Prochlorococcus marinus XMU1419: one gene and its partner. The protein of the gene in region 2 interacts with the protein of the main gene of each other region in a pairwise test. Links are inferred from orthologs where the notes say so. Each region holds a gene or a part of one and is shown on either strand. Other genes may lie near its edges.

Evidence for each region.
Region 1: the proteins of eno (region 2) and rpe interact in binary tests that used the Escherichia coli proteins (3 or more experiments, as listed by UniProt). The link is inferred for Prochlorococcus marinus XMU1419 from one-to-one orthologs.

The regions. Positions count from the first base shown.
Region 1 is NZ_JAAORO010000002.1:85,627-101,563, forward strand. The notes cover bases 13,069-15,926. They hold rpe (ribulose-phosphate 3-epimerase), read right to left. Parts: upstream 14,947-15,926; coding sequence 14,191-14,946; downstream 13,069-14,190. Other genes in these bases: lptB (LPS export ABC transporter ATP-binding protein), read left to right, coding at 13,069-13,125; ccsB (c-type cytochrome biogenesis protein CcsB), read left to right, coding at 13,238-14,167; glpX (class II fructose-bisphosphatase), read left to right, coding at 15,134-15,926. Also shown: HA151_RS04050 (adenylate cyclase), read left to right, coding at 1-587; ATP-dependent DNA helicase RecG, read left to right, coding at 610-3,066; HA151_RS04060 (M15 family metallopeptidase), read left to right, coding at 3,124-3,807; HA151_RS04065 (NADPH-dependent assimilatory sulfite reductase hemoprotein subunit), read right to left, coding at 3,811-5,598; glyS (glycine--tRNA ligase subunit beta), read left to right, coding at 5,686-7,848; chlP (geranylgeranyl reductase), read right to left, coding at 7,829-9,169; HA151_RS04080 (M15 family metallopeptidase), read left to right, coding at 9,283-9,990; translational GTPase TypA, read left to right, coding at 10,126-11,922; HA151_RS04090 (DUF309 domain-containing protein), read left to right, coding at 11,934-12,302; more of lptB, read left to right, coding at 12,397-13,068; more of glpX, read left to right, coding at 15,927-15,937. UniProt on the Escherichia coli protein: Catalyzes the reversible epimerization of D-ribulose 5-phosphate to D-xylulose 5-phosphate.
Region 2 is NZ_JAAORO010000001.1:191,878-207,742, reverse strand. Bases 5,678-8,463 are described here. They hold eno (phosphopyruvate hydratase), read right to left. Parts: upstream 7,824-8,463; coding sequence 6,531-7,823; downstream 5,678-6,530. Other genes in these bases: HA151_RS01065 (ATP-dependent Clp protease ATP-binding subunit), read left to right, coding at 8,089-8,463; HA151_RS01075 (ABC1 kinase family protein), read left to right, coding at 5,678-6,526. Also shown: hemB (porphobilinogen synthase), read right to left, coding at 1-147; HA151_RS01100 (SulP family inorganic anion transporter), read left to right, coding at 370-2,022; HA151_RS01095 (sodium-dependent bicarbonate transport family permease), read left to right, coding at 2,029-3,027; HA151_RS01090 (P-II family nitrogen regulator), read left to right, coding at 3,030-3,311; HA151_RS01085 (NAD(P)/FAD-dependent oxidoreductase), read right to left, coding at 3,333-4,289; HA151_RS01080 (hypothetical protein), read left to right, coding at 4,545-4,862; more of HA151_RS01075, read left to right, coding at 4,859-5,677; more of HA151_RS01065, read left to right, coding at 8,464-10,845; preprotein translocase subunit SecE, read left to right, coding at 10,909-11,151; transcription termination/antitermination protein NusG, read left to right, coding at 11,203-11,814; rplK (50S ribosomal protein L11), read left to right, coding at 11,881-12,306; rplA (50S ribosomal protein L1), read left to right, coding at 12,373-13,080; rplJ (50S ribosomal protein L10), read left to right, coding at 13,272-13,799; rplL (50S ribosomal protein L7/L12), read left to right, coding at 13,828-14,223; rnhA (ribonuclease HI), read left to right, coding at 14,272-15,000; HA151_RS01025 (quinone-dependent dihydroorotate dehydrogenase), read left to right, coding at 14,997-15,865. UniProt on the Escherichia coli protein: Catalyzes the reversible conversion of 2-phosphoglycerate (2-PG) into phosphoenolpyruvate (PEP). It is essential for the degradation of carbohydrates via glycolysis.

The DNA of each region.
Region 1 (15,937 bases), on a different replicon or contig from region 2:
TAGTATTACTTGATTTAGATAATAATTATCAAAATAATAATTTATCAAATAACAATATTTTTGAAAATATAGGAATTGAAAAACAATTTGTTTCCTCTCTACTTGAATTAATAGATGAAGGGAAGATCGAAAAATCAAGATATTCAGAAAAAGACAATATCAATCAAATGGATATTTCACCCAAATATCAAAATTTTAAAAATTTTGATTTAATAGATAAGTCATTGGAAAATGTACTATTGAATCTTTCACATGAGATTAACCAAGAATTATTTAAGGCCAATTTAATAAAAAAGATGATATCTAAAGATTCCTTTTTATACTTAGTAGGCAAAAAATTGATGCTAAAACACCCACAACCTTTTATTATTAATTTCGAATTCAATATAAATCAGTCATCATCAAACGATGTTAATCTTCAAAGTATTATTTTCTTCTATATATCTACTGTTGAGTTAGAGTTTAAAAATTTAAATCTTTCTATTCAAAGGAATAAAATAAATGAGCTAAAAAATCAATTTCAGCGTTTGATTAAAAAAGAGAAATACTGGAGGCAAAAAGAAATAACTTTGAATAAGATACGTTGAAAAAACAAATCTTTTTTCAGGTGTGACTATTAGCGGGAATAAAAATAAATTAATTAAAGATTGGATAAGACCTCTTCAAAAATCTCTTACTATTGAAACTGAAAACAAATTCATTAATACTTTAGGAAGAGAAAAATATTTTAATGATTATTTGCATGAATCATTAAAAAAACTAGATAATCTAAATCTCTCAGACGAATATTTAAGGATATTTTATGAATTTTCGAAAAAATATAATGAATATAATAAATTAGATGAAAATCAAAGAAAAAGGTTAATTATAGATACAAGAAAAAATCTTTATAAACTAAGTAAAACTCTAGAAAAAGAAAGTTCTAATAATATTTCTAATAATGTTTTTCTTAATAAAGCTGATTCAAATTTGTCTTTTAATTCAGATATTTCATTAATAAAAAATGTTGGAAAAGTTTATACAAATAAGCTTAATGAATTAGGGATATTTCATATAAAAGATCTAATTAATTATTTCCCAAGAACATATCTAGACTATACGAATAGAGTCAAGATAATAAATTTAAAACCAGATAATTTATACACCTGCATCGGAAACGTTAAAAGATTTTATATCCATAAGAGTAAAAAAAATAATAATTTATCAATAATGAATATTTTAGTTTCTGATGAAACGTCTTCAATAAAGGTTACAAAATTTTTTTTAGGAAGAAGATTTAGATCTTACTCCTTCTTCACATCTCAAAAATCTTTGTATACTCCTGGAACCAAATTAGCAATTTCCGGTAAGGTTAAATTGACAGAGTATGGCAAAACTTTTGTAGATCCGCAGATTGAAATTCTTAAGGATAACAACGATAATTTTAATTTCTCAGGAAAAATATTACCCTTGTATTCAATAGGTGAAACATTATCAAATATGAGTTTTATAAAACTTATGAAAAAGGTACTAATTTATGCAAAGCAATATCCAGAAATTTTAAATAAAAAACAACTTGATTCATTATCTTTATTATCAAAAGGAGAGTCTTTGATTAATATTCATTTCCCACCAACTCAACAGGCACTAATTGAGTCAAAAAAACGTTTGGTTTTTGATGAGTTATTCCTACTTCAAATAAAGTTCCTACTTAGAAAACGAAAGACTAATAAAAATGTAATTTCCCGAAAATTACCTCAAAAGAAATCTTTATTAAAAGAATTTTTAAATACTTTTCCTTTTGAATTAACAAAATCACAAGAAAATGTTTTAAATGAAATTAAGAAAGATTTATCTCGTCCCGTCCCAATGTCTAGATTGCTTCAGGGAGATGTGGGAAGCGGTAAAACTATAATTGCAATAGCGTCTCTTTTACTAGTCGTTGAAAAAAATCTGCAAGGTGCATTTATGGTCCCAACTGAGGTATTAGCAGAACAGCATTACAAAAATTTATTAAAATTTTTGAATCCCCTTTTAGTTTCTGTCGAACTACTTACTGGGAATACTCCTCAAAAAAAGAGAAAAGAAATTTTTTCTAATTTGAACAATGGTTTAGTTGATATCCTCGTAGGTACTCATGCATTATTTGAGGATAAAGTCATCTTTAATGCATTAGGCATGGTCGTAATTGATGAACAACATAGATTTGGAGTCACTCAAAGAAATAGATTATTAAATAAAGGAGAAAATACTAACTTGTTATCAATGACAGCAACGCCAATTCCAAGAACTCTTGCGCTTTCTATTTATGGTGATTTAGATGTGAGTCAAATTACAGAACTCCCTCCTGGGAGAGTTCCTATTACAACTAAAATAATTTCAGAAGACGATTTAACTAACTTGTTCAAGATTGTTGAAGATGAGATCAATAAGGGAAAGCAAGCTTATGTGATTTTGCCACTTATAGAAGATTCAGAAAAAATGAATTTAAGCTCCGCAAAGAAAACATTCAAACATTTATCAGAAGAGGTCTTTTTTAACAAAAAAGTTGGTTTATTACATGGCAAATTAAGTTCACAAGAAAAGAATGAAGTAATTAATTCTTTTTTAAAGAATGAAATTAATATATTAGTTTCAACCACAGTAATTGAGGTTGGCATTGATGTGCCTAACGCCACAATTATGATTATTTATAATTCGGAGAGATTTGGGTTGTCCCAGCTACATCAATTAAGGGGGAGAGTTGGTAGAGGATCAACAAAATCTTTTTGTTATCTGGTAACCCCTGATAAACATGGATTAGAAAATAAACGACTTCGCGTTTTGCAAAAATCTAATGATGGCTTTTATATTGCTGAAAAAGACTTGGAGCTTAGAGGACCAGGCCAGATTTTAGGATATAGACAATCCGGATTGCCTGATTTTGTACTGGACAATTTACCTAATAATAAATTTCTTATTGATAAGGCTCGTGAAGAGGCTAATAAGATTGTTAGTGATGATCCTGATTTAAAAGAAAATATTGTTTTAAGGAATATACTTGTTGATAATTCTGATAATAAATTCATTCATGATTTCTTAAATTGAAAAATATCATTGTAATTTTTGATATATATGCCACTATAAATCAATTGCAAATTTCAATTGAAAATTTGGAATAAAATACCAATTAAAGATAATGGAGATAAATTAATAGCTATACCTGGCTGCCTAAAGTTTTTAGATCCCCATCCTTACTCTCATTTGGGAGCACCTTATAAAGATAAAACTTCTATTTGGAAATTAAGAGAGGAGGTCGTAAATAGATTAGTAAAAGTAAATGATTATTTGATATCAAAGAGTAGTTTTAACCTTTTAATTTATGACAGTTGGCGACCTTTAGAAGTCCAGGAATTTATGTTTAAAAGAGCATTTTTATTAGAGTGTGAAAAATCCAATATGAATATTTCTTTTGAAAATATAAAATCTTATCCATCCATTTTAAAAAAAGTTGAAAAATTTTGGGCATATCCTTCTTATGACACTAGGTGTCCTCCCCCTCATTCAACTGGGGGTGCATTGGATGTTTGTTTATCAGATAAAGACGGAAATCTTGTTGAAATGGGAAGCATGGTTGATCAAATGGATGAGACCTCAAATCCTTATTTTTATGCAAACATAAAGAATGAAGACGCAATTATTTGGAATGGTAGAAGAAATTTATTAAGGGAAATTATGACTAAATTCGGATTTGCTCAACATCCTAATGAATGGTGGCATTTTAGTTATGGTGATCAATTATGGGCTTGGAAAAATAAAAAAGCAAATGCCCTTTATGGAAAAATTTAAAATCTATTGATTTTCATTTAGTAAATTCAATATATAATTTTCATCTTGAGTATTTATGAAATCTCCGAAATCCAAATCCAAATTACTCTTCCAATTATCAAATAATGGTTGAAGAGTTTTTTCTAAATCGTTGAGTTCCATTCTTTGTAAAAATGGTTTAGCAAGCCTTTGTAGATTTTTACTTCCCCCCAACCATAATTGGTATTTGTTTTGCCCACTTCCAACAAGTGCTAATTCGGCCATGTAAGGCCTGGTACATCCATTCGGACATCCTGTCATTCTGAATAATATTGTCTTTTGTATTTTTAGATCTAATAGTAAATTTTCAATTCTTTTTAGTACATCAGGTAATATTCTTTCAGCTTCAGTCATTGCAAGACCACAAAGAGGTAAAGCAGGACAAGCTAAAGCGTGTCTTTGAATTTCATTAATGTTTTCTAAATTTTCGTATCCAATTTTTGATAGAGATTTTTGAATTTCACCTTTGTTTTTATTGGCGATATTACAAAGTAAAATATCTTGATTAGGTGTGAGTCTTAAATCTAAATTATATTTTTTAACGATACTTGTGATGGTATTCTTCTTCTCTCCAGATAATCTACCTGATAATAACGGTAAACCTACAAAATGGGAGGTTTTATTTTGTTTATGCCAACCTAGGTAATCAATAAGAACTTTATCAGGTTCTTTTCTGATTTTTTTAATTTCTTTTTTGAAATACTTGTCAGAAAGTATCTTTTTGAACCATTTAATACCTTTTCTATGAAGGAGATATTTCATTCTCGAATTTTTTCTTGATTTTCTATCACCATAATCTCTTTGAATAGCCACAATGCTTTGTATTAATTCATAAACATCAGGTTCTTCAACATATCCAAGTGGATCTGCAATTCTGGCGAAGGTCTCCTCATTATTATGTGTGCGACCCATGCCACCTCCAACATAAAAATTGCACCCTTCTAAGTTTCCATCTCTAGAAGTAAAGGCAACTATTCCTATGTCATTGGTAAGAAGATCAACAGAATTGTCCCCAGGAACTGTCACGGCACATTTGAATTTTCTCGGCAAATAAGTTGAACCATAAAGAGGCTCATCTTTTATCCCACTAAAAACATTATCTTTAAATTGGAGCTTCCTAATTGCTTCAATATCTTTGTCAGGCTTTATGGTGTACTCTAAATCTCCATCAGCCCAAAGTTCTAAAAAAGTGCCTTGGCCAGCCATTGGGGTGAGAAGATCTGCAACTTTTTTTGCCAATGCTCTTGCAATATTATAGTCTGGTGAATCAAATGGAGCTGCAGGAGCCATAACGTTTCTATTTATGTCTCCACATGCAGCTAATGTAGAGCCCATTGAATTTACTATTGTTTGAATTACTTCCTTTAGGTTCTCCTTTCTGATTCCATGCATTTGAAAGGCTTGTCTTGTAGTGGCCCTAAGTGTTCCATTACCTAGTTTCTCAGATAATTCATCTAATGCTAAAAATAATTTCCCAGGAACTTCACCACCTGGATTTCTTAACCTAAGCATCATTTGCCAATCTTTACTTTTGCCCGGCCTTCTATTTTCCCTGTTATCTTGTTGATAACTACCATGAAATTTTAATAACTGAACTGCATCATTAGTAAAATGATCACTTTCATTAACTAATTCCGTAGCAAGTGGTTCCTTAAGAAATTGGCTACTTTTTTTGAAATTCTCAAATTTAGAAACTTCTAGTCCATTTGCTAAACAAACAGTCTCTTCATTTGCAGAATCTTTTTTCTTTTTTACTTTCTCAACCTTGATCAAAGGACCAAAACATATCTCTTTTTATACATTAGCGAAAAGCTTATTTAACTGGTAGTAAATTATAGTAAGTGAAGTCATATTTTTTTCTTGTCTAAATATTTACTTGAGATAGGAACAGAAGAGTTGCCTGCAAAATTTTCTCATTCTGTTCTAAAGCAATTTAAATCTCTAATAGAATTTGAATTGGATAAAAAGTTAATCAAATTCGAACATATAGTTGTTACCTCCACACCAAGGAGAATAGTGCTTCTTCTCGAAGGTTTAGTTGATTATGCAGAAGATAAGATAATAGAAAGAAAAGGGCCTAAAGCAAATTCAGCTTATTTAAATGGATGTCCTACTAATGCTGCTTTAGGATTTGCTAATAGCTTAGATATAGATGTAGGTGAGCTACAAATAAAAAATACAGAAAAGGGTGATTTTGTATTTGGAAAGAAAGTTGAGAAAGGATTATCAACAAAAATTTCTTTGTCTTCGATTATCCCAAAATTAGTAAAGAGTCTTCAAGGCCCTCGATTTATGAAATGGGGGGCTGGGAACATGAAATTTTCAAGACCTATTAGGTGGATTGCCTCTGTTTATAATGAAGAAATTCTTGATTTTGAACTTGATGAATGTGATCCAAAGATCAAAATAAGTAATAAAACAAAAAGTCATAGGCTAATCAATGAAGTTTTAGAAGTTCAGAATCTTGATGATTTTTTTGAATTATTGAAACGAAATAGAGTAATGGCTATTCGAAATGAAAGAAAAGAAAAAATTGAAAGTTTAATAAATCAGGCATCCAAATCTTTAAATCTGAAACCTGACCTTTCAGAAGGATTACTAAATGAACTAACTGATTTGGTTGAATGGCCAGAGTTAATTATTGGCAAATTTAGTGATGAATTTCTAGATCTTCCGGTTGAAGTTCTCTCAACAGTCATGAAAAATCATCAGAGATACGTTCCTCTTTTTTTGAAAAACGAAAGTTTTTCTAAACTAGATTTAAGCTCTGAAAAAAATATTAGTACAACTTTCTGCCTTATTTCAAATGGTCTGGAAGAATCAAATAATAATATTGCCAAAGGTAATGAGAAAGTATTAAGGGCAAGGTTTTCAGATGCAAAATTTTTCGTAGAAAGTGACAAAAAAGTTGCCTCAATCAATAGAAATGAAAAGCTTAAATCCGTTTCATATTTGAAAGGACTTGGAAATATATTTCAGAGGGTAGAAAGGATAGAGGTAGTTGCTAAAACAATTCTTAAGTTTTTAAATGATAAATCTATAGAAGAAACAAAAATAATAGAAGCCGCTAGATTCTGTAAAAACGACTTATGTAGCGAAATTGTTTTCGAATTCCCTGAGCTGCAAGGAATAATGGGTGGTAAATATCTTAAAAATGAGGGATTTATTGAGGATGTTTGCTTAGCTGTCGCTGAACATTATTTACCTTCTTTTTATAAAGATGCTTTGCCATCCACAAAATATGGTGCAATAGTTTCCATAGCAGATAAGGTTGAAACTTTAATAAGTATATTTATTTCTGGTAAACGTCCTAGTGGATCATCTGATCCTTATGCTTTAAGAAGAAATTTGAATGGAGTGATTAAAATAATTTGGGATTATGAACTTGATTTACCTTTAGATAAATTATTCAACGAACTTATTGATTTTTGGAAAATCGTATTTCCGAATTTAAACTTCTCAAGAGAAACAGTATTTAATGATTTAAATGAATTTTTAATTCAAAGAATTGTTAGTCATCTAGAAGAAATGTCACTAAGTAAAGAATTAATAAAGGCCGTTTGCTCTTCTAATGAATTATCTCAAAAAAGAGTATTGAATATTGTTGATCTTAAAAATAGGATTAAATCTATTATCAATTTTAACGAAAAGGATAATTTTGTTAAGATCCAAAAGGTAATTACTAGGGTAAGCAAATTAGCAAATAATAGTTATCTTTCAAGAGACGTTCTCTCAGCAGGAGATTATGTAAACACAAAACTTTTTGAAAAAGATTGTGAATTGAAAGTTTTTGAATTTATTGGAGAATTAGAAAAACTTTTTTCAGAAGATTATTGCAATTATTTGGAACTTTTAAATTTGTTTGAGAAAAATGTAAACACCATCGAGGATTTATTTGATAATAAAAAGGGAGTCCTCATAATGTCAGAGGATTTAAAAATAAGAAATAATAGACTCAATTTGTTGAGCTTAATTAGAAATTATTCTCTTAAAATAGCTGACTTTACACTTTTGAACTCTTAACTTTAATTCCTCCCTTTATTGAATAATTTTCTAGCATTTTTTCTACTTCTTTATTTTCCCTAACAGCACTATCAACGGGTTTATATTTTAGGGGTGCTAGGGCTTTCCCTCTTAAAATCGAACCAAGTGTAAGCATCGTAATTTTAAGCTGCTGCAAAGGTTTCATGGATACAACTTTTTTGTATAAGTAACTATCAAAAGTAAGTCTTTGTACATCCATGTCATCACACATTTCAACAAAGGCTTCTCTCGCAGAATCATTTCTATAGAAAATATTTTGAAGTATTTCTAGTACCTTATAAGTTGTTCCATATTTTTTATCCCATTTTTTAAGATAGTTTTTTAAATCTTTTTCTGACGGAATTACTTGACCGTTTTTTGATGCCTGAACAATTTCTTCAGCACACATTCTTCCACTCTTTGCAGCAAAATAAATACCCTCTCCAGAACTCTTCGTAACATAACCAGCTGCATCACCAACCAAAGCCATTCTACCGACAACTCTTCTTGGTCTTGGATGCTCAGGGATAGGATGTGCTTCTACCTTTATTACTTCACCATTAACAAGTCTTTTCTTTGCCCTATTCCTTACTCCCTCTTGAAGTCCTTTAATTAATGACTGATTCTTTTGCATGGTTCCAGTACCCACTGCAACATGATCATATTTAGGAAATACCCACCCATAAAAATCTGGAGAAACATCAGTACCGACGTACATTTCAGCAAGATCTTCGTAGTAACTCATCTCTTGTTTAGGTAGTTTAATTCTCTCCTGAAATGCAATAGCGACTTTGTAATCCCCTGCATCCATTGCTTTTGCTACTCTGCTATTGGCTCCATCAGCTCCGATTAAAAGGTCAACAGTAAGCTCCTTAAGTTCCCCTTTCTTGTCTCCATTCGTAAAGTCAGAATAGGAGAGTTTGTATGGCCCTTGATTATTATTGCCAGTATCAATAGAAGTAACTAGTCCATTAATTAGTGTGGCCCCAAGGTCTGATGCTCTATTACGCATAAAAGCATCCATAACCTCCCTTCTGCACATCCCAATAAACTCATTGTCGCTTTTCCCATAAACTCTATCTAGACTTATATCTACCTCTCTATTTGATGGAGATATCATTCTCATATGCCTTACTTTTCTATCAATAATTGATTCAGGTAAATTAAATTCTTCTACCATACAAAGAGGAATAGCTCCTCCACATGGTTTCGCATTATCTAATTTTCTCTCGAAGAGCCAAGTTTTTATACCAGCTTTAGCAAGTATTTCTGCAGCACATGATCCACTTGGACCTCCTCCAATAACAGCTACCCTCAACATACGAAAAAAAAATAATACTGTATATAAAAGCTACATCTTTTTTGCTTATAAAAGTGCATTTCTTAAAATAATAGTTAATATCGAAATATGTTTTCCAAATTCTTCTCTAAATATTGGAACAAAACAAAGATCTAAATCAATTTGATTTACCTCAAGCCAAAAGAATCTACTTAGATAATTCCAACTCAATATTTTTAAAAAAATTATTAATAATTTCTCCATTTCTTTTCTTCCTTTTTGCTATCTTTGCATTGCGTTTAGTTAGAAATATAGAAATAGGATCTCTCCGCAACCTCAATTTTCAGGCTCAAATAAATCATGACCATAGAATTTTGGGCCATTTACCCTATGCTGAAATTTCTAAGGAGAAATTAGTTTTTATTGAGCCAAATATTGAAGTTCATATTGATATGCGTGATTCTTTATTAAAGATGAGAGCCGAAGCAAAAAAGGACGGGATATACTTAGTTTTCTTGAGTGGATATAGATCAATAAATTTGCAAAATGAAATCTTCTATTCCTTAAAATCTTTTAGAAATCAAGAAGCTGCAGAAAGAGCTAGGGTTTCAGCACCCCCGGGCTATTCTGAACATAGTACTGGATTTGCAATTGATATTGGTGATGCTACCCAAAGAGAAACAGACTTTGAGACCGAATTCGAAAATACTGACGCCTTTAAATGGTTAATGAAGAATGCCGCTAAATTTCACTTTAAGTTATCGTTCTCCAAAGATAATAAATATATAGATTATGAACCTTGGCATTGGAGATATGAGGGATCAATTGAAGCTTTAAAAGTTTTTGAAAGTTCAAATAGATAGTCATTAACCTAATTCATTAATTAAATTGTTCAATATGATTATGTTTTTCAAAGTCTTAAAGAGAAAATTCTCATAATAAGCATTCTTTGAGTTAGCCTTAATAAAGTCAATCAACTATTTATATAAATCTTATAAATGTCATCTACGATAAAAGAAATTAGGAATGTCGCAATTATTGCCCATGTAGATCATGGGAAAACAACTCTTGTTGATGCATTGTTATCTCAATCAGGAATATTTAGAGACAATGAAGTCATTCCTACATGTGTAATGGATTCAAATGATCTTGAAAGAGAAAGAGGAATAACAATACTTTCAAAAAATACTGCAGTTAACTACAAAGATACCAGAATTAACATTATAGATACACCAGGACATGCAGATTTTGGAGGAGAAGTCGAGAGGGTTTTGGGAATGGTTGATGGTTGTCTGCTTATCGTTGATGCAAATGAGGGACCTATGCCTCAAACAAGATTTGTTTTAAAAAAAGCATTAGAAAAAGGACTTAGGCCTATAGTTTTTGTAAATAAAATTGATAGACCAAGAGTAGTACCAGAAATAGCAATTGATAAAGTACTGGATTTGTTTCTGGAATTAGGAGCTGATGATGATCAGTGTGATTTCCCTTATCTTTTTGGAAGCGGCCTATCTGGTTTCGCAAAAGAAGAGATGGAATCTAACAGTGACAATATGATGCCTCTTTTTGAAGCTATTATCAGACATGTTCCACCTCCAGTAGGTGATGAAAATAAGCCTCTTCAGCTACAAATAACTACTTTGGACTATTCTGATTTCTTGGGCAGAATTGTAATTGGTAAAATTCATAATGGAACTATAAAAAATGGTCAACAAGCTAGTTTAATTAAAGAAAATGGAAAAACTATTAAAGGTAAAGTTAGTAAACTTCTAGGATTCGAAGGATTACAAAGGATTGATATAAATGAAGCATTCGCAGGTGATATCGTAGCCGTTTCTGGTTTCGATGACGTCAATATTGGTGAGACCATAGCATGTCCCGATTCTCCCCATCCACTTCCATTAATTAAAGTTGATGAACCTACATTAAATATGACTTTTGTTGTTAATGATTCTCCATTTGCGGGTAAAGAAGGGAAATTTGTTACTAGTAGACAATTAAAAAATAGATTGGAAAGGGAACTTTTAACAAATGTTGCCTTAAGGGTCGAAGAAACTGATTCTCCTGATAGATTTTCAGTCTCAGGAAGAGGAGAATTACATTTAGGTATATTGATTGAAACAATGAGAAGAGAGGGGTTTGAGTTTCAAATCTCACAACCTCAAGTAATTTTTAGAGAAATTGATAATGTTGAATGTGAGCCTATTGAGACTTTGGTTTTAGATGTGCCTGAAGTATCCGTTGGTTCATGTATAGAGAAACTTGGATCAAGAAAAGCAGAAATGAAAAACATGCAAACAAGTTCAGATGGGAGAACTCAATTAGAATTTCTTGTGCCATCAAGAGGACTTATTGGATTTCGCGGTGAATTTGTTCGTATAACGAGAGGTGAAGGTATCATGAGTCACTCTTTTTATGAATATAAACCCAAAACAGGAGATTTTGAAACTAGGAGGAATGGAGTTCTTATAGCTTTTGAGGAAGGCGTGGCTACATTTTATGCATTAAAGAATGCTGAAGATAGGGGAGTTTATTTTATTAAACCTGGAGTTAAAGTTTATAAAGGAATGATAATTGGAGAGAATAATCGACCTCAAGATCTCGAGTTGAATATATGTAAAACTAAGCAGTTGACTAACATGAGGTCTGCAGGTGCAGAGGAACTTGATACATTGCAGTCGCCTGTTGATATTACACTTGAAAGAGCACTTGAATATATAGGTCCAGATGAGATGCTAGAGGTTACACCGGATTCGATAAGAATGAGAAAAATAAATAAAAAGAAAAAAAATTAATAATTAGTTTCATGAACGAAGAAAGTACAAAAAGCTTTAAAGATTCCCTTTTTAATGCTTTAAAACTTTTTAACAATCATGAATGGTATGAGGCTCATGATGCTTTTGAAGAAATATGGAATTCCGTTGATGGTGACGAAAGACAAGTTATCCAAGGAATTTTACAAGTATCTGTTTCTCAGTTTCACTTAAGTAAGGGTAATTTAAATGGAGCTACTATTTTGCTTGGAGAGGGTTTAGGGAGGATAAAAACTAGAACCAAGATTAATTTAGGAATTGATCTTGAATCCTTCTGCCGATGTTTGGAAAATTTATTGAGGAAATTACAATATAAAGAGCTCTTAAATGAGAGTGATAAGCCTTTTTTGAAACTTCTTTGATGAATATGATCATATTTTTATCTTCAATTAAATTTATATTTACTATTTCGTTTTTTTTTAAAGAAAATAAGAAAACTAATCGATCTCAAGGCAAATGAACCTAAAAATTAATAATGTATCTCTTTCAATTAAAGGAAGATTAATAGTAAATGATGTTTCAGTAACTGTAAATCCAGGGGAGGTTGTAGGTTTAATGGGACCTAACGGTGCCGGGAAAACTACTACATTTAACCTTGCAGTTGGGAATATAAAACCTGATAAAGGTGAAATTTTTATGAATGGTAAAAATATAACAAATCTCCCTCTCCCGATTAGATCAAGACTTGGGTTGGGTTATTTAACTCAAGAAGCGAGTATATTTAGAGACCTCACTGTTAAGGATAATATAGATTTGGCTTTGCAGAATTCATCATATAGTAGAGCTGCAATTAGAAATAGAAGAGAACAACTAATAAATGAATTTAATTTGAATAATTTTGTAGATAATTATGGTTATCAACTTTCTGGAGGAGAGAGGAGGAGATGTGAAATAGCCAGGGCTCTCACTGTAGGTAGAAAAGGACCTAAATATTTGTTATTAGACGAACCCTTTGCTGGGATCGATCCTCTGGCTGTGAATGATTTAAAGAAACTAATTCTTAAATTAAGTAGTGACGGGGTAGGGATTCTTATTACAGACCATAATGTGAGGGAAACCCTTTTAATTACAAACAAATCATATGTATTAAGCGAGGGAAAAATTTTAGCTAACGGATCATCAAGTGAATTAGCTGATAATCCAATAGTCAAGAAGTACTATTTAGGAGAAAATTTCAAACTTTGAAATCTTTTTGCAAAATAAATTAAAACTTTATTATTAAAGATTTACTCATATAGGGATGATTTAAATTATTATTTGATTGTCTTAAAATATTAAAACCAGGTTAATTTCTTGGATGATACTAGATAATCTTTTTAAAAATTTAATATACGACCCAGTTTCCGTCTTGGGTCTTTTAGTGTTTTATCTCTTATTAGTTAACTTACCAATATCATTAGTCGCAGTTTTTAAAAAAAAACCTTCCTTTACTGTAAGACTCTTAACAATTTTAGTGAATTTATTAATATCGTTACAATTACTTTTTAGGTGGTCAATTTCTGGACACTTTCCCATTAGCAATTTATATGAATCTCTTTATTTCCTTGCTTGGGGGATTACATTGGGACAACTATTGATTGAAAGGGAATACGAATCTCCAATAATTCCCTCAATTGCAATACCTATTGAGTTACTGACTGCGGCCTTTGCCTGCTTTGTGTTGCCTGATGATTTGAAATTATCATCCAACTTGGTTCCAGCTTTAAGATCTAGTTGGTTAGTAATGCATGTTAGTGTCGTAATGCTTAGTTATGCGGCACTAATAATAGGTTCTTTACTCTCAGTATCTGTTTTATTCATAAATAAAAATAATCCGCTTCAAATTAGGAGTAGTTCAACAGGTATTGGGGGGTTCAAAATTTCTAATAACTATCCTTTAAATGATTTAGTTGCACCTATTGAATTTACTCATTCAGAAGAATTAGATACATTAAGTTATCGTTCTATATTAATCGGCTTTGTTCTTTTAACTCTCGGTTTAATTTCTGGTGCGGTCTGGGCTAATGAGGCTTGGGGCACATGGTGGAGTTGGGATCCAAAAGAAACATGGGCATTTATCTCATGGTTGTTTTATGCTGCTTATCTGCATATGCGAATAAGCAAGGGTTGGCAAGGCCGCAGACCTGCATTATTAGCATCTACAGGCTTTTTAGTGGTTTTAGTATGTTATTTAGGGGTTAATTTCTTAGGAATAGGATTGCATAGTTATGGCTGGATTTTTGGATGATTTTTAATCACCCTGAATATTTATTAAGTTTCTGAAAGAACATTCCCTTTTTGTGCTTCTTCTGCAACTTTTCTCAAGTCATCACATCCCTCTTTTAATGTTGGGTAAGCAAACATCCCACTACCTGCAATAAAACAATTGGCACCAGCATCGGCACATTGTGCAATAGTCCAATTTGCTTTTATCCCCCCATCAACTTCAATATCTACATTTAAGTTCTTTTCGATAATAAAGTTTCTTATCTCTCTTATTTTATTAAGCATTGTTGGTATATAAGCTTGTCCTCCAAAGCCTGGATTAACTGTCATAACCAAAACATGATCAACCATATCCATAATATTTTTAATCATTTCAAAAGGAGTATGAGGGTTTAATGCAACAGAAGGAGATCCTCCTAAATCTCTTATTTTTCCGAGAACTCTATGCAAATGAATATTTGCTTCGGCATGAGCTATTACCACCCCTGGTTCACCATTAGCCCCTTTTGTAGCGTTTACATAAGATTCAAGCATGGTTTCACAGTTGTATTGGCTTACCATTAATTGAGTTTCGAAAGGGACATCGCAATATTTCCTGCATGCAGCAATCATTTCAGGACCGAATGTAAGATTTGGTACGAAATTACCATCCATTACATCAAATTGAATTCTATCTACCCCAGCTTCCTCGAGCTCTTTCACACATGCACCCATATTTGCCCAATCTGCTGGTAAAACTGAAGGAATTATTTGAATTGGCCTATTAACACCAGCTAAATTTGTTTGATTTGACTCAGTCATTTAATTTTTAAAATATTTAATAAAGATACTATATTTAGTTGTTTATTCCTAATTTCAAGTCACGGCCTGATAAAGTAACAGCTGTAAAGAGTTAAAAAAGCTTACTAGCATAATATTTCTCATAAAAAATGACGTTTTTTGTGAGATCATACTCAAAACCTTTTAGAAAATCCTCAAAAATTTAATTGTGAATCAAACTTTAATTCAAGAAATTCTCGAAGTTGTCGAGCAAGCAGCAATTGCATCAGCAAAACTAACAGGACTTGGTCAAAAAGATGAAGCTGATGCTGCAGCTGTCGAAGCAATGAGATTGCGAATGGGCAAAATAGAAATGAAAGGGAAAATTGTTATTGGAGAAGGTGAAAGAGATGAAGCACCTATGCTTTATATAGGTGAAGAGGTTGGTAGTGGAAGTGGTCCAGGGGTTGACTTTGCAGTAGATCCTTGTGAAGGAACTAATCTTTGTGCAAATAATCAAAGAGGCTCTATGGCTGTTTTGGCAGCTTCAGACACAGGTGGTCTTTTTAATGCACCTGATTTTTATATGAACAAATTAGCGGCACCTCCTGCTGCTAAAGGAAAGGTAGATATCAGAAATTCGGCTAGTGAAAACTTGAAAATTCTCAGTGATTGCTTGGAACTTGCTATTGATGAATTAACCGTCGTTGTAATGGATAGAACAAGGCATAAAGATTTAATTAAAGAGATTCGAGGCTGTGGTGCAAAAGTGCAGCCGATTTCTGATGGTGATGTGCAAGCCGCAATTGCATGTGGTTTTGCAGGAACTGGAACACATTGCTTGATGGGTATAGGTGCAGCTCCAGAGGGTGTTATTTCAGCCGCTGCGATGAGAGCTCTAGGCGGACACTTTCAAGGACAACTAGTCTATGATCCAGCAATCGCTCAAACCTCTGAATGGGCTGATTACACAAAAGAAGGCAATATAAAACGTCTTAATGAAATGGGCATAACTGATATAGATAAAATCTAT
Region 2 (15,865 bases):
TGGCATTGCCGAAATTTCCTCTTTAGAATCTTTTTCATGAATAAATAATGGATATATAAAGTCTGAAGCTTTTAGATGGTTTTCTCTTACCATTTCTCTAATTGCCTCAGACCTTCTTAATCTTCTAGGACGAATAATCGAATTCATTTGAATATTATTTAAATTGAAAAATATTTATCTAATACATTAATCGCTCACCTCACACTTAAATCAATCAGAGACTCCTTTTGTTCAGGAAAATTAACTAAAGTTTATTTAGTAAGAGCAAAAAAGTTACAAAAATATTTTGCACAATCTTCATTTTTCACAAATTTACGTCATTAAGAGATATTATCTTCTAGTTAAGTGTTTATTTTAAGGAGAGCATCTTTGAAAATAATTAATGGATTTCATCTGAAAAATGTAAGAGGCGATATTCTTGGAGGCATCACAGCCGCAGTAGTGGCTTTACCTCTCGCTCTTGCTTTTGGAAATGCTGCGTTAGGGCCTGGCGGAGCAATTTATGGACTATACGGAGCAGTAGTAGTTGGTTTTTTAGCAGCATTATTCGGCGGAACACCTGCTCAAGTTAGTGGACCTACAGGCCCCATGAGTGTAACTGTTGCAGGGGTGGTGGCAGGCTTAGCAGCAGTAGGGGTTCCAAGAGATCTTTCTGCAGGACAAATTTTACCTTTAGTTATGGCAGCAGTAGTCATTGGCGGCTTACTGCAAATATTATTCGGGATTCTAAAACTAGGTAAATACATTACTTTAGTTCCATATTCTGTTGTTTCCGGATTCATGTCTGGCATAGGAGTAATAATCATTGCGCTTCAGATTGGACCATTACTTGGAATTAGCACTCGAGGTGGAGTAGTCGAATCTTTAAGTACTGTATTTTCAAATTTCCAGCCAAATGGTGCTGCTATTGGAGTAGCAATAATGACATTAGGTATAGTATTTCTTACTCCTAGAAAAATAAGTCAGTGGGTTCCTTCTCCTCTCTTGGCCCTATTGATAGTTACCCCAATATCAATATTAATTTTTGGAGATGGAGCTATTGATAGAATTGGAGAAATTCCAAGGGGAGTCCCATCTTTAAATTTCCCAAGTTTCAATCAATATTTCCCAATTATTTTCAAAGCAGGATTAGTCCTAGCAGTACTTGGCGCAATTGACTCTTTACTGACATCTCTAGTAGCAGACAATATCTCTCAAACAAAACATAATTCTGATAGAGAACTTATTGGTCAAGGAATAGGAAATGCTGTTGCAGGTCTATTTTCAGGTTTACCTGGAGCAGGAGCAACCATGAGAACAGTTATAAATGTTAAATCTGGAGGATCAACTCCCATTTCTGGTATGGTTCACTCGGTTGTGTTGTTGATAGTTTTAGTTGGCGCAGGACCCCTAGCTGAGCAAATACCAACTGCATTGCTTGCAGGAATTCTTATAAAAGTTGGTTTAGATATTATTGATTGGGGATTCTTGAGGAGGGCTCACAAATTATCTTTAAAAACTTCAGTTGTAATGTATGGAGTACTCCTAATGACTGTTTTTTGGGATTTAATTTGGGCAGTTTTAGTAGGTGTTTTCATAGCAAATATGCTCACTATCGATTCAATAACCGAAACTCAACTAGAAGGTATGGACGAGGATAATCCTTTATCAAATGATGATCAAGCCAAAAATGCATTACCTGCTGATGAAAAAGCACTACTAGATAGATGCTCAGGAGAAGTAATGTTATTTAGACTTAAAGGACCACTTAGTTTTGGAGCAGCCAAAGGTATATCTGAGAGAATGATGCTGGTAAGAAACTACAAGGTTTTAATACTTGATATCACTGATGTTCCACGACTTGGAGTGACGGCTACTCTGGCAATAGAGGACATGATGCAGGAAGCAAAAAATAATTCCAGAAAAGCATTTGTTGCTGGGGCAAATGAAAAAGTAAAGGATAGATTAGCTAAGTTTGGAGTTGAAGGCATCATTGAGACAAGAAAAGAAGCTTTAGAAACTGCTCTAAATGAAATAGCCTAATAATTTATGGAAATAAATCCAATTCTGCAAAATGTATTAGCCCCTCCAGTTCTTTTCTTTTTGATTGGAGCAATATCAGTAATCTTTAAATCTGATTTAGAAATACCAGCTCCATTACCTAAACTCTTCTCTCTATATCTTTTATTAGCTATTGGGTTTAAAGGAGGTATAGAGATTCAGAACAGTGGGTTTAATGATCAAGTATTGCCTACTCTAAGTGCTGCAATACTAATGTCGCTAGTTATCCCGCTAATTGGATTTTTAATTTTAAGATTTAAGTTTGATGTCTTTAATTCAGCAGCAATAGCAGCAGCTTACGGTTCAATTAGTGCTGTTACATTTATTTCCGCAGAAAGTTTTTTGGAAAGTCAAAAAATAGCTTTTGATGGGTTTATGGTTGGAGCCTTAGCTTTAATGGAGTCTCCTGCAATAATTGTTGGATTATTACTTGTGAAATTTGCAGCTCCCAAAAATAGGCCAAAATCAAGAAAAATGCATCTAAGCGCAATATTACACGAATCACTTTTGAATGGATCAGTTTATTTATTGCTCTCAAGCTTAATTGTAGGATTTCTTACTGCTTCCAGTAATCCCTCAGGGATTGCAAAAATGGAGCCTTTTACTGGACAATTATTCTATGGAGCAGAATGCTTCTTCTTGTTAGATATGGGAATAGTCGCTGCTCAAAGATTACCTAGATTGAAGAATGCGGGTTCGTTCTTGATTGGCTTTGCCATTTTTATGCCTTTATTTAACGCATTTATTGGTGTTTTCGTTGCAAGATTTTTATCATTAGGACCTGGCAACGCACTTTTATTTGTGGTTTTATGTGCTAGCGCCTCTTATTTAGCAGTTCCTGCAGCAATGAGGATGACGGTACCAGAAGCTAAATCTAGTTATTATATTTCAACTACACTAGGTTTAACTTTCCCATTCAATATAGTTCTTGGCATTCCCATATATATGAGTTTAGTAAATACCATTATCCCATTTTCCCCTCTATAGAAATGAAAAGATTAGACTTGATATTTAGTGAAAGAGAACTAGATGCAATCATTAAAACATTAGAAAAAGCTAATGTTCCTGGATATACAGTTATGAAACACGCCACAGGCAGAGGGCCTGAAAGAGTTGTTACTGAAGATATGGAATTCACAGGATTAGGTTCAAATGCTCATGTAATTGTTTTTTGCGAACAAGAATTAATAGATAAAATGAGAGATAATATCAGAGACGATTTAAGCTACTACGGAGGAGTTGCTTATATTTCTGAGGCAACACCCCTTTAAATTAAAGAAGAAAATTTATTTTTAAGAATGAATCCAATCTACTCTTATATTTTTTCTACTGTTTAAATATCTATCAATTGACATTGCAGCAATACATCCATCAGAAGCCGCAACAACGGCTTGCTTAAATGGTGTATTTCTTATATCACCAATAGCCCATACTCCATCAGAGTTTGTAGACATAAAGTCATCCACAATAACTCCTCCGTCTTCTTTTAAAGCAATTTGATCCCCTAAAAAATCAGTAATCGGCTTTGAACCACTCATATAGACAAAGACTCCATCTAAATTTAAATTAATAGGGTTTTCTTCTTGCTTATTTTTTACAACAACCCCATTAACACCCATATCATCACCCAATATTTCTAATAATCTTGTTCTACTCCAATGTTTTATATTTGAATTATCCATCAATTCCATAGCTTCTTCATTATCTGATTTAGGATCACTTGATGTGATCCAATGCACAGTTGACGCAAATTTAGTTAGAACAGTTGCCTCTTCAATTGCTTCCTTGTTCACTCCAACAACGGCAACTTCTCTATTTTTATAAAAAGCACCATCACAAGTAGCACAATAACTTACTCCTTTACCAAGAAAATCTGCTTCGCCCTTAAATGATGCAGGCCTACCCATAGCTCCACTTGCAAGGACAAGTGCTTTAGCTTTGAAAGTGCCTTCGGGGGTATATACCATTTTCCATTCTCCACTAGCGTCTATTCCAAACACTTGTGCTCTCCTATAGTCTGTTCCGTATTGAACAGCCTGTTCTCTCATTAAAGTAAGTAATTTCTCTCCACTTATATCAACTGGAACTCCTGGATAATTAGCTATTTGATGAGTTATTGCTAGAGCGCCAACAGATGGATTCTTATCTAAAATTACTGTCTTTAGGTTTGAACGAGATGTATAAAGTGCGCAAGTACAGCCGGCCGGGCCTCCTCCGATAATAACTACATCTGACTCAATAATTTCCAATTTAATAAAACTCCTTTTTAATAATTAATTAGATGAGTTTTTGGTTAGAAGATATCTTTAATGTAAATACCTAACCTCATGTATAGATATAAGTTAAAAGAAAAAAAAGAAAAAAGCATAATATAGAAACAAACTTACATAGGAAAACTTTATAAAATTAATTATCAAAATGATCAGTTACGTGAAATGTTCTGTCTTGATCTATTATTAGGTCATATCGAAAAATCAATTGCCGTAGAAACATTATATTTTTTTATGACCAACTCTGATTACCTTTTAAAAGCTGCTATTAAGAAAGTAACCGAAAAATTAAATGAGATAGTGTTTGAAAAAATAGAAGAAGCAACAACTATTGCTCAGGATGCTCCTGAAATTCTCAAAAAAGAATTTGATAGTTTGAAAGAATCCATAATCGAAGAAGCCTCAAGAATGGAGAAAGCCGAAAATATTCAAGAAAATGAGACCAACAATACTTATCAAGATTCCAATATAAAAATATCTTTAAATGAAATTGAATGTATCAATAAGCAAATAGATCTCTTTAATAAATCCATAAATAATCAAATTAAATGAGTTATCACGTTCTTCATTATCGTTTAAAAAAATTGAAGAGGGCCTTTCTTATTTGGATAACTCTAATTTCACTTTTAATAAATTTGTGGATAGATAATATTAGATTTACAATTTTCCAAACTAAGAGCAATCAAAAAAGTAAGGTTCAAATAAAAAGAGCTAAGTGGTTTACTAATCAATTAATTAAGCTTGGTTCAGCATTTATAAAAATTGGACAATTATTATCAGCTAGACCTGATCTAATTCCTAATACCTGGATACAAGAATTATCTAAATTACAGGATCAAGTTCCTAATTTTTCATTTAAGCAAGTTGAAGAAACTATCAAAAAAGAATTAGGATCAAAGTTTAATAAAATAGATCAAATAGTAGGCGATCCGGTTGGATCAGCATCATTAGCTCAGGTTCATAAGGCGACTCTAAAAGATGGTAAGAAAGTAGTATTTAAAGTTCAAAGGCCCAATTTAAAAGAATTATTTATTATCGATTTGAGGATAATGCAGCAAATAGCAGGTTTATTACAGAAAAATAAGAATTGGAGTCGCGGGAGAAACTGGGTTGAGATCGCAAAAGAGTGTAGGAAAGTTCTCATGAAGGAGCTTGATTTTAATTGTGAAGCACAATATGCAGCAAGATTTAGACAGCAATTTCTTGATGATGAAAATATTGAAGTTCCTGAAGTGATTTGGGATATGAGCAGTGAAAAAGTGCTTTGTTTAAGTTATCTAGAAGGAACAAAAATCAGCGATTTGGAAAAATTACAATCTCAAGAAATTGATTTGCCAAAAATTGCAGAAATAGGTGCTATCAGCTATTTAAAACAATTAGTAAATTACGGTTTTTTTCATGCAGACCCTCATCCAGGGAATCTAGCAGTTTCAAATAAAGGTAAATTGATTTTTTATGATTTTGGAATGATGGGCAATATCTCAAATAATCTTCAAACAAGATTAGGGGGAATGGTTAAGGCTGCTGCATTAAGAGACGCCTCATCACTTGTTAGTCAATTACAACAAGCTGGGCTAATTTCAAAAGATATTGATGTAGGGCCAGTCAGAAGATTAGTCAGATTGATGCTTAAAGAAGCTTTAACTCCACCATTTAGTCCAAATATTATCGAAAAATTATCTGGAGACTTATACGAACTTGTTTATGAAACACCATTTCAACTGCCAGTAGATTTAATCTTTGTGATGAGAGCTTTATCAACTTTTGAAGGAGTTGGTAGAATGCTTGACCCAGGGTTTAACCTTGTATCAGTTACCAAGCCTTATTTAATAGAACTTATGACTTCAAATAATCAAACTCCTAACGATTTAATTAACCAATTTGGAAGGCAAGTAGGTGAACTAGGATCAAAAGCTGTTGGAATACCCAAAAGAATAGATGAAAGCTTAGAAAGATTAGAGCAGGGCGATCTACAATTACAAATAAGAATGGGAGAGTCTGATAGGCAATTCAAAAAAATGTTTACTGCTCAAAAAACTTTAGGCCATTCAATTCTTATAGGAAGCTTATCAATTGCATCTGCTTTACTTGTAACCAATAAACAAAATAATTTTGCATTGTTGCCACTTTTTTTTGCACTACCAATAAGTATTGATTGGATAAAATGCCAATTAAGTATGAGAAAAGGCTCACGTTTAGAAAAACTTAAGCGCTGAAAAACTATATATTTTTTGGACCCAAACCTAAAGCTCCGGCGAATCTTGCTTGATTTCCCAATTCCTCCTCAATTTTTAAAAGCCTATTGTATTTTGCAATCCTTTCACTTCTACTCAAAGAGCCTGTCTTGATCTGACCCGATCTTGTGGCCACAGATAAATCAGCAATAGTTGTATCTTCAGTCTCCCCACTTCTATGACTAATAACACTTGTGAGACCGGACATTTTAGCTAACTCAATAGCTTCCAAAGTTTCAGTTAATGTTCCAATTTGATTTACCTTTATTAGGATTGAATTTGCAGATTTTTCCATAATCCCTTTCCTTAGCCTTTCTGTATTAGTGACGAATAAATCATCGCCGACAAGCTGAACTTTATTTCCTAATTCTCTGTTTAATTCTGACCAACCCTCCCAATCATCCTCTGCTAAACCGTCCTCTATTGAAACTATTGGATAATTAGAAACTAATCTTGAAAGATATGAAATCATCTCAGAACTATTTAAACTTTTCCCTTCATATTTATAAATACCATCACTATAAAATTCAGTACTAGCAGCATCTAAAGCTAGAGATACCTGCTCACCAGGCTTAAATCCGGCTTTTTGAATTGCTTCGATTAATAAGTCCCCTGCTTCTTCGCTTGATGATAAATTAGGTGCGAATCCACCTTCATCGCCTACAGCAGTAGATAGACCTTTTTGATCAAGTAATGATTTTAATGAGTGAAAAATTTCAGTACCCATTCTTAATGATTCACTGAAATTATTAACTCCATGTGGGACAAGCATAAATTCCTGAAAATCAAGACTATTTGGTGCATGAGCACCACCATTTATTACATTCATCAATGGGACTGGAAGAAGATTAGATAATGGATCTCCAAGATATCTATACAGGGGAATGTCTAAAGCATTTGCTGATGCTCTGGAAGTTGCAAGACTTACTGCAAGGATTGAATTTGCTCCAAGGTTAGACTTATTAGGAGTTCCATCAATTTCAATCATTAATTTATCAACTGCAATTTGATCTAAAGCTGACAATCCACATAGAGCCGGGGATATTGTTTCATGAATTTTGTTAACAGCATTTAAAACACCCTTCCCCATATATTTGGAACCACCATCTCTTAATTCATGTGCCTCATGAGCACCAGTGCTAGCTCCACTAGGCACAATAGCTCTACCACTCGCACCACATTCCAAAAATACTTCTGCCTCTACAGTTGGATTACCTCTTGAATCAAGGACTTGCCTTGCTTCAATAGTATCAATAAGAAAATCAATAGTTTCTTTCACAATTTAATTATTACTACTTAAATCCTATAAATAGCTGAACTATTTGGCTAATATCTGAAATATATATGTTAACCAATTATAATTTTTCATAATTTCAGAAAAACTTAGATATTAGTTAACGCTTTTATTAATTCCAAAGTCTTCGCAACCCCTCTCATAAGCATATTTTTCAAGTTGATCTTACAATTTGAAAATTATAAGATTATTATTAATGCAAATCCTATTTAGAATATTAATTAATAGTCAACTATAATCTCTATATTTTATGAGAGAAACACTTACATCCAGTCCTGAACTTTTTAGCGATATCAGTTGGAATCTTCTTTTATTAGGTGAAGAAACAGCAAAAAAATGGGATCATAGCGAATTTAACATTGAACACATAATTCATACATTGTTCTCATCAAGTGAATTTTTTGCTTTCATTGAAAAATTATCAATCGACCAAGATACAGTTTTAGATATAACAGAAGATTTTTTAGAAGAGACACCAACAAATGAGTCAGATATTTTTACTATCGGAGAAGATTTAGAAATTTTATTAGATAATGCGAATCAGATTAAAATTCAATGGGGATCGAGATTAATAGAAATCCCTCATTTACTAATTGCTCTTGGAAGGGATTCAAGAATTGGAAATTATGTTTTTGAAGAAGGCAATCTTTCAATGGAAAAATTAGAGGAAGAATTAAAGTTTTTCCCAAATATTAATCAATCAAAAGATTCTTTAAGATATAAGAACGTAATTGATATAAATAATCAATCTAATTTTGAATCAAACAAAGAGACTTTAGTTAAAGAAGAAAAATTTGAAAAAGCTATTGTTCCATTACCTAAAAGTGAACTTCAAATTGAAACCAAAAAACAAGTTGGGAAAGATGAAAATGCTCTTTCAATTTATGGAAAAGATTTAACAGAATCAGCTGAAAAGGGTCTACTGGATCCTGTAATAGGAAGAGAAAATGAGATCAATAACTTAATGAGGGTCCTCTGCAGAAGAAACAAAAATAATCCCATACTCATCGGTAATCCTGGAGTTGGTAAAACCTCAATTACAAAATTACTTGCCCAATTAATAGTAGATAAAGAAGTTCCTGATTCTTTAAAAGATTTGAAAATTATTTCACTTGACTTAGGAGCTTTAGTTTCCGGGACAAAATTTAGAGGCCAACTAGAGGAACGACTAAGCTTAATACTGCAGGAACTAAAAGATCCAAGCCAAGGAATGATTTTATTTATTGATGAAATTCACTCAATATTAAGTTCTGACAGATCTACTACAGAAATTAGTAATATTTTAAAACCTTTACTTGCTGAAGGAGAACTTAGATGCATCGGTACAACGACACCTGAGAAATTTCGTGAAACTATAGAAAAAGATCAAGCATTGAATAATTGCTTTCAAAAAATAACTGTTAATGAACCCTCAGTAGAATTGAGCGCAAAAATACTACAAGGTATCAAAAAGAAATATGAATCACATCATGGCATAAGAATTTCTGAAGAGGCTGTAAATTATTCCGCAAGGTTAGCAGATAGATACATCAGCGATAAATGTCTTCCTGACAAAGCAATAGACTTAATTGATGAAGCAGCTGCACAGCTAAAAATCGAATCAAGTGATAAGCCTCAAATAATTATCCAACAAGAAAACAAGCTTCATACTATTAATGAAAAACTGAAGAATTTGCATGGAGAAAATATTGAAACTCAAGAAAAACTATTGAATATGAGGCAACAATCAGAGGCAAAATTGGACGCTCTGTTTGACAATTGGAGCCATTTGCGTGAGGGAATGGAGCAATTATCTATTTTAATTAAAGAAGAAGATAAGCTATCCAAACTAATTAAAGAAAAATCTAATCAGGATATTGCAAAAGATCTTGATTTTTTAGAAAAGCTTGAAGAAGAGTTAAGTGGAATACAGGATGAAATACAAAAAGTTGAAGAGAACTTTAACAAAATAAAGAAAAATAGAAATTTCCCTTTTAAATATCAAGTTGAACCTGATGATATTGCTGATGTTATCTCAAAAATCACAGGAATTCCAATCTCTAAAGTAGTTTCAAATGAACGAAAGAAATTAGTCAATCTAGAAATAGAATTAAGTGAAAAAGTTATTGGACAAGAAAAAGCTATAGAAGCTGTTTCTGCTGCAATTAGAAGAGCTCGCGTTGGCATGAAAAGTCCAAAAAGACCTATCGGATCTTTCTTATTTATGGGTCCCACAGGGGTTGGTAAAACAGAATTAGCAAAATCTCTTGCAACAGCTTTATTTGATGAAGAAGACGCACTTTTAAGATTAGACATGAGTGAATATATGGAAAAAAACGCCGTAGCAAGACTTTTGGGAGCTCCTCCAGGTTATGTTGGTTATGAAGAGGGAGGTCAATTGACTGAAGCTGTAAGGCGTAAACCCTATTCAGTAATACTTCTTGATGAGATAGAAAAAGCACATTCAGAAGTTTTTAATATCCTTTTACAAGTCTTGGATGAAGGAAGATTAACGGACTCTCAAGGAAGGACCGTAGACTTCAAAAATACCGTTATCATTATGACAAGCAACCTAGCTGGTAAATCTATACTGGAGTATTCACAAAAGATTTCTAAAAGTGAGGAAAAGTCAGAAAAAGACCAACAAACCTTAGACGATTCCATTAGTAATACATTGTCTTCAATTTTTAGACCTGAATTTTTAAATAGAATTGACGAAGTAGTAAAGTTTAATCCATTATCTATTAATGAACTTCAAAAAATAATCATTTTACAAACAGAAGATTTAAAAAAACTGCTACTTGAACAGAAAATAAATATCGTTATAGACAAAAAAGTTATCAATAAAATTGCAAACGATTCTTACGAACCTGAATATGGTGCTAGGCCACTTAGCAGGGAACTTAGAAGACAAATAGAAAATCCATTGGCTGCAAAACTGTTAGAGGATAACTTCAAAAACAAAAAAAATATAACAATTAAACTTAATCCTTCTAAAAGAGATGAGATCGTTTTCAAACCTGGCTGAGGAGTAAATCAATAAGCTAAAATAAAAACTAAAGCGTATAGCTTAATTTCAAAAAAAAATTTTGTGACAAGTCCCACTACTAATAAAGAACCTCTTAAAAAGGATTCTCCTGAAGTTGAAGAGCCTAAAAAAAAGAATAATTTTTTTAGTTCTACCTACGATGAGCTTAAACTTGTCGTGTGGCCTAACAAACAACAACTTTTTAGCGAATCAGTAGCAGTTATAATTATGGTATCGTTTTCTGCTGCAGCAATTGCTTCTGTTAGCAGATTCTATGGATGGGCAGCCTCGCAAATTTTTGGTTGAATTATTTCCCGAATATCCATTAATAAAAATCTTAATTAAGCTTCCAGAAAAATGAGTAATGAATTAACTACAAGCCTTGCTTCTTCAAAAGCAAATACAAGCATTGCAAGATGGTATGCAGTTCAAGTAGCATCAAGCTGTGAAAAAAAAGTAAAAGCGACTCTTGAGCAGAGATCAGTAACTTTAGGTGTTAATAATAGAATCATTGAAATTGAAATTCCCCAAACTCCAGGAATTAAATTAAAAAAAGATGGAAGCAGACAAACTACTGAAGAAAAAGTTTTTCCAGGTTATGTCCTCGTAAGAATGATTTTGGATGAAGATACAATGATGGCTGTTAAAAGTACTCCAAATGTAATTAACTTTGTAGGTGCTGAAGACGGCAGAGGAAGCGGAAGATCGCGAGGTCATATCAAACCTAGACCATTATCAAGACAAGAAGTTAATAGAATATTCAAGCGTGCGTCTGAGAAAAAAGCTGTAATCAAGTTAGATATTGAAGAAAAAGATAGAATCATTGTAACTAGTGGTCCATTCAAGGATTTCCAGGGAGAAGTTATAGAAGTTTCCGGAGAAAGAAATAAATTAAAAGCATTACTTTCAATATTTGGGCGCGAGACTCCTGTAGAATTAGAATTCTCCCAAATCAATAAACAGAATTAATTTCTAATTGTTATTGTTTATCGAGTAAAATTATGATTTCTACCTCAGCTTAAATTCTCTAATCTAATGGCAAAAAAAATTGTTGCAGTTATCAAGCTTGCTCTACAAGCAGGCAAAGCAAATCCTGCTCCTCCTGTAGGACCAGCTTTAGGACAACATGGTGTCAATATCATGGCATTTTGCAAAGAATACAACGCAAGGACACAAGATAAAGCAGGTTTTGTAATTCCAGTCGAGATTTCTGTTTTTGAAGATAGAAGCTTTACTTTTATCACAAAAACACCTCCTGCTTCCGTCTTAATAACAAAAGCAGCTGGGATAGAGAAAGGATCAGGTGAATCCGCAAAAGGCTCTGTTGGGAACATAAGTAAATCTCAATTAGAAGAGATAGCCAAAACTAAGCTTCCTGATCTAAACTGTTCTAGTGTTGAATCAGCAATGAAAGTAATTGAGGGTACTGCTCGTAATATGGGCATCTCTATCACTGATTGAGTTCAATACAAAATTTCTCACTTTTTAGGGGAGGTTAGTTAATAACCGTTTGTACCCAATATTATTATGAAAAAACTATCCAAAAGAATGGCGGCTCTATCAACAAAGATAGAAGATCGCATTTACGCACCACTTGAAGCTCTAAGTATTATCAAGGAAAATGCTAATGCAAAATTTGATGAAACTATTGAAGCACATATACGTTTAGGTATTGATCCAAAATATACTGATCAACAATTAAGGACCACTGTTGCATTACCACATGGTACTGGCCAAAGCATCAAAATTGCAGTAATTACTAGCGGTGAGAATGTATCTAAAGCTAAGGCTGCTGGTGCAGATTTATTTGGCGAAGAAGATCTTGTGGAAAGCATCAACAAAGGAAATATGGAGTTTGATCTACTTATTGCAACTCCAGATATGATGCCAAAGGTTGCAAAATTAGGAAGAGTTTTAGGACCTAGAGGTTTAATGCCAAATCCTAAAGCTGGGACAGTAACTAATGACATTGCTAATGCAATAAAAGAATTCAAAGCTGGTAAGCTCGAATTTAGAGCAGATAAGGCTGGAATTGTTCATGTCCGCTTTGGAAAAGCAAGTTTCACAAAAGAGGCTCTTTTTGACAACTTAAAAACCTTACAAGAATCAATTGATAAAAATAAACCAAGTGGAGCTAAGGGAAGGTATTGGAAAACTTTTTATGTAACTTCAACAATGGGGCCTTCAGTTCAAGTTGATATAAATGCTGTACAAGATTACCAACCTGAAGGTTAACGCTTTGTAGTATAATTTAAAGTGCAATAATACGGCCAAAGAAAGTAGGTTGATTTAGTTATTCTAAATTTTTAATTCCTACCGAGGACTCGTCTTAAATTATTTCTTTTTGGATCTAATAAAAGCGGCCTCTTTAAAAGGACTTTGCCGCATTTCCTGCTCTCCCTAAATTACGATCCAAAAAAACATCAATGGGCCGAACACTAGAGAATAAGCAACAAATCGTTACTGAGATTAAATCTCTATTAAACGACTCGGAAATGGCTGTAGTTCTTGACTACAAAGGTTTAACTATCAAGGAGATGTCAGATTTGCGATCTAGATTGCAAACAACTAACGGCATTTGCAAAGTTACTAAAAATTCATTAATGCGTAAAGCTATTGATGGAGATAGTAATTGGAATGATCTTGAATCTTTACTGACCGGAACAAATGCTTTTGTCTTAATAAAAGAAGATGTTGGTGGTGCTGTAAAAGCTATCCAATCTTTTCAAAAAGACACCAAAAAATCCGAAACCAAAGGAGCTTTATTTGAAGGCAGACTTCTAAGCAATTCTGAAATAAAAGAAATTGCAAGTCTTCCATCTAAAGAAGTATTGATGGCAAAAATTGCTGGCGCTCTTAATGGCGTTGCAACAAAAATTGCAATCTCTATTAATGAAGTACCTTCTGGACTTGCTAGATCACTTAAACAACATTCTGAAAAATCAGAATCTTAAATTCAAAACCTAATTAACTTTTAAGAAAATGTCCGCAAAAACTGAAGAAATTCTTGAATCATTAAAATCTCTATCACTTTTAGAAGCATCTGAGCTTGTAAAGCAAATTGAAGAGGCTTTTGGTGTATCTGCTGCAGCTTCTGCAGGTGTAGTAATGGCAGCTCCAGGAGCAGCTGGCGGTGACGCAGATGGTGGCGCTGCTGAAGAAAAAACTGAATTTGATGTAGTTCTCGAAAGCTTTGATGCAGCTGCAAAAATCAAAGTACTTAAGGTTGTAAGAAATGCAACTGGTCTAGGTCTTGGCGATGCAAAAGCACTTGTTGAATCTGCACCAAAAACAGTAAAAGAAGGAATTGCTAAAGCAGATGCTGAATCTTTAAAGAAAGAGATTGAAGAAGCTGGCGGTAAAGTTACACTTAAGTAAGAGAATATTTTTTCAAGCCGATAGACTTTAATATCGGCTTCAAAAATTATGAATATTGATAGTATTGCAATTGAAGCTGCAACAGATGGAGCCTGCAGTGGTAATCCAGGTCCAGGTGGTTGGGGTGGTCTAATAATTTTTGACGACAAAAGTGAATTAGAGATAGGGGGTTCCGAGCAAAATACAACCAATAATAGAATGGAACTCACTGCGGCTATAAAAACACTTGAGAAATTAAAAACCTTTAAATTAAAAGAAAACTTTAAATTAAGAACTGATAGTAAATATGTCATAGAAGGGTATACAAAATGGATTATTAATTGGAAGAGAAATGGATGGAAAACAAGCTCAGGAAAATCAGTTCAAAATCTTGATTTATGGCAAAAAATTGATCAATTAAGAATTAATGGTCTTGTAATGGAATATGTTAAAGGCCATAGCGGTGACAAACAAAATGATAGGGTAGATAAAATCGCGACTAACTATAGCAAAGGTATATCTCTAAAAAGTAACTCAAAAGAGTCTGAATCTTCAGTAGAATTTTTTGAAAAAAGTGCACCTACAGAAATTCAGGACTTATTTTCAAGAAATGAATTGATTCAAAAATTTGCAGAAAAAAAATACTTATTAAGTTCATCAGAACTAACTAACTTATTAGGGGAAGAGAACCACTTAAAGATAAAACAATATTTACCTTTTGAATGGCGTAATTGGATATTGATTCCTAAAGGTGAAAAATATTGGATAATAGAAAAAAAGAATCCTGATTTTTTATGAATGAACAAAAGGGGGTATTTAAAAATCTTTATAAAAACTTGGTTACTCCTATACTAAAAAAAGACTCCGGAATCGATGCAGAATATTTAACTAATTTATCTCTTAATCTTCTATCATTCAGTTCAAGAAAATATAATTGGCCATTAGTTTCACATATCCTAAAAAATCTAAATGAAGAATTTTCTATAACTGACCAAAGGTTAACTCAGAACATATGTGGAATAAATTTTTGTAATCCAATTGGTTTAGCTGCGGGTTTTGACAAAAATGGAAATGCCGCAAATATATGGAAAAATTTTGGTTTTGGATTTGCTGAACTTGGTACAGTAACTAAGTTTGCTCAAGAAGGTAATCCCAAACCAAGGTTGTTTAGATTAGCAGAAGAAGAGGCGGCATTAAATAGAATGGGTTTTAATAATAATGGCGCTGAAAATCTAGTTAAAAACTTTCTTGAACAAGGTATTGAGTTTAAAAAAAACAGGGAAAATATTTGTTTAGGGATAAATTTCGGGAAGTCAAAAATTACAGGTTTATCTCAAGCAAAAGATGATTATTTAACTTCTCTAAAATTATTAATTCCATATTGTGATTACGCAGCAATAAACGTTAGTTCACCAAATACCGAAGGACTAAGAAAGTTACAAGATCCAATACTTCTAAAAGAACTTCTTAGAGAAATTAAAAACTTACCTAATTGTCCACCATTATTTGTAAAAATTGCGCCAGATTTAGGCCTTAAAGATATTGAAGATATTTGCCAATTAATAATCGAGGAAAATATCGATGGGATAATTGCAACAAACACCAGCATTGATAGATTAGGTCTTGAAAATAGAAAGATCAGGCAAACCGGACTATTACTCTC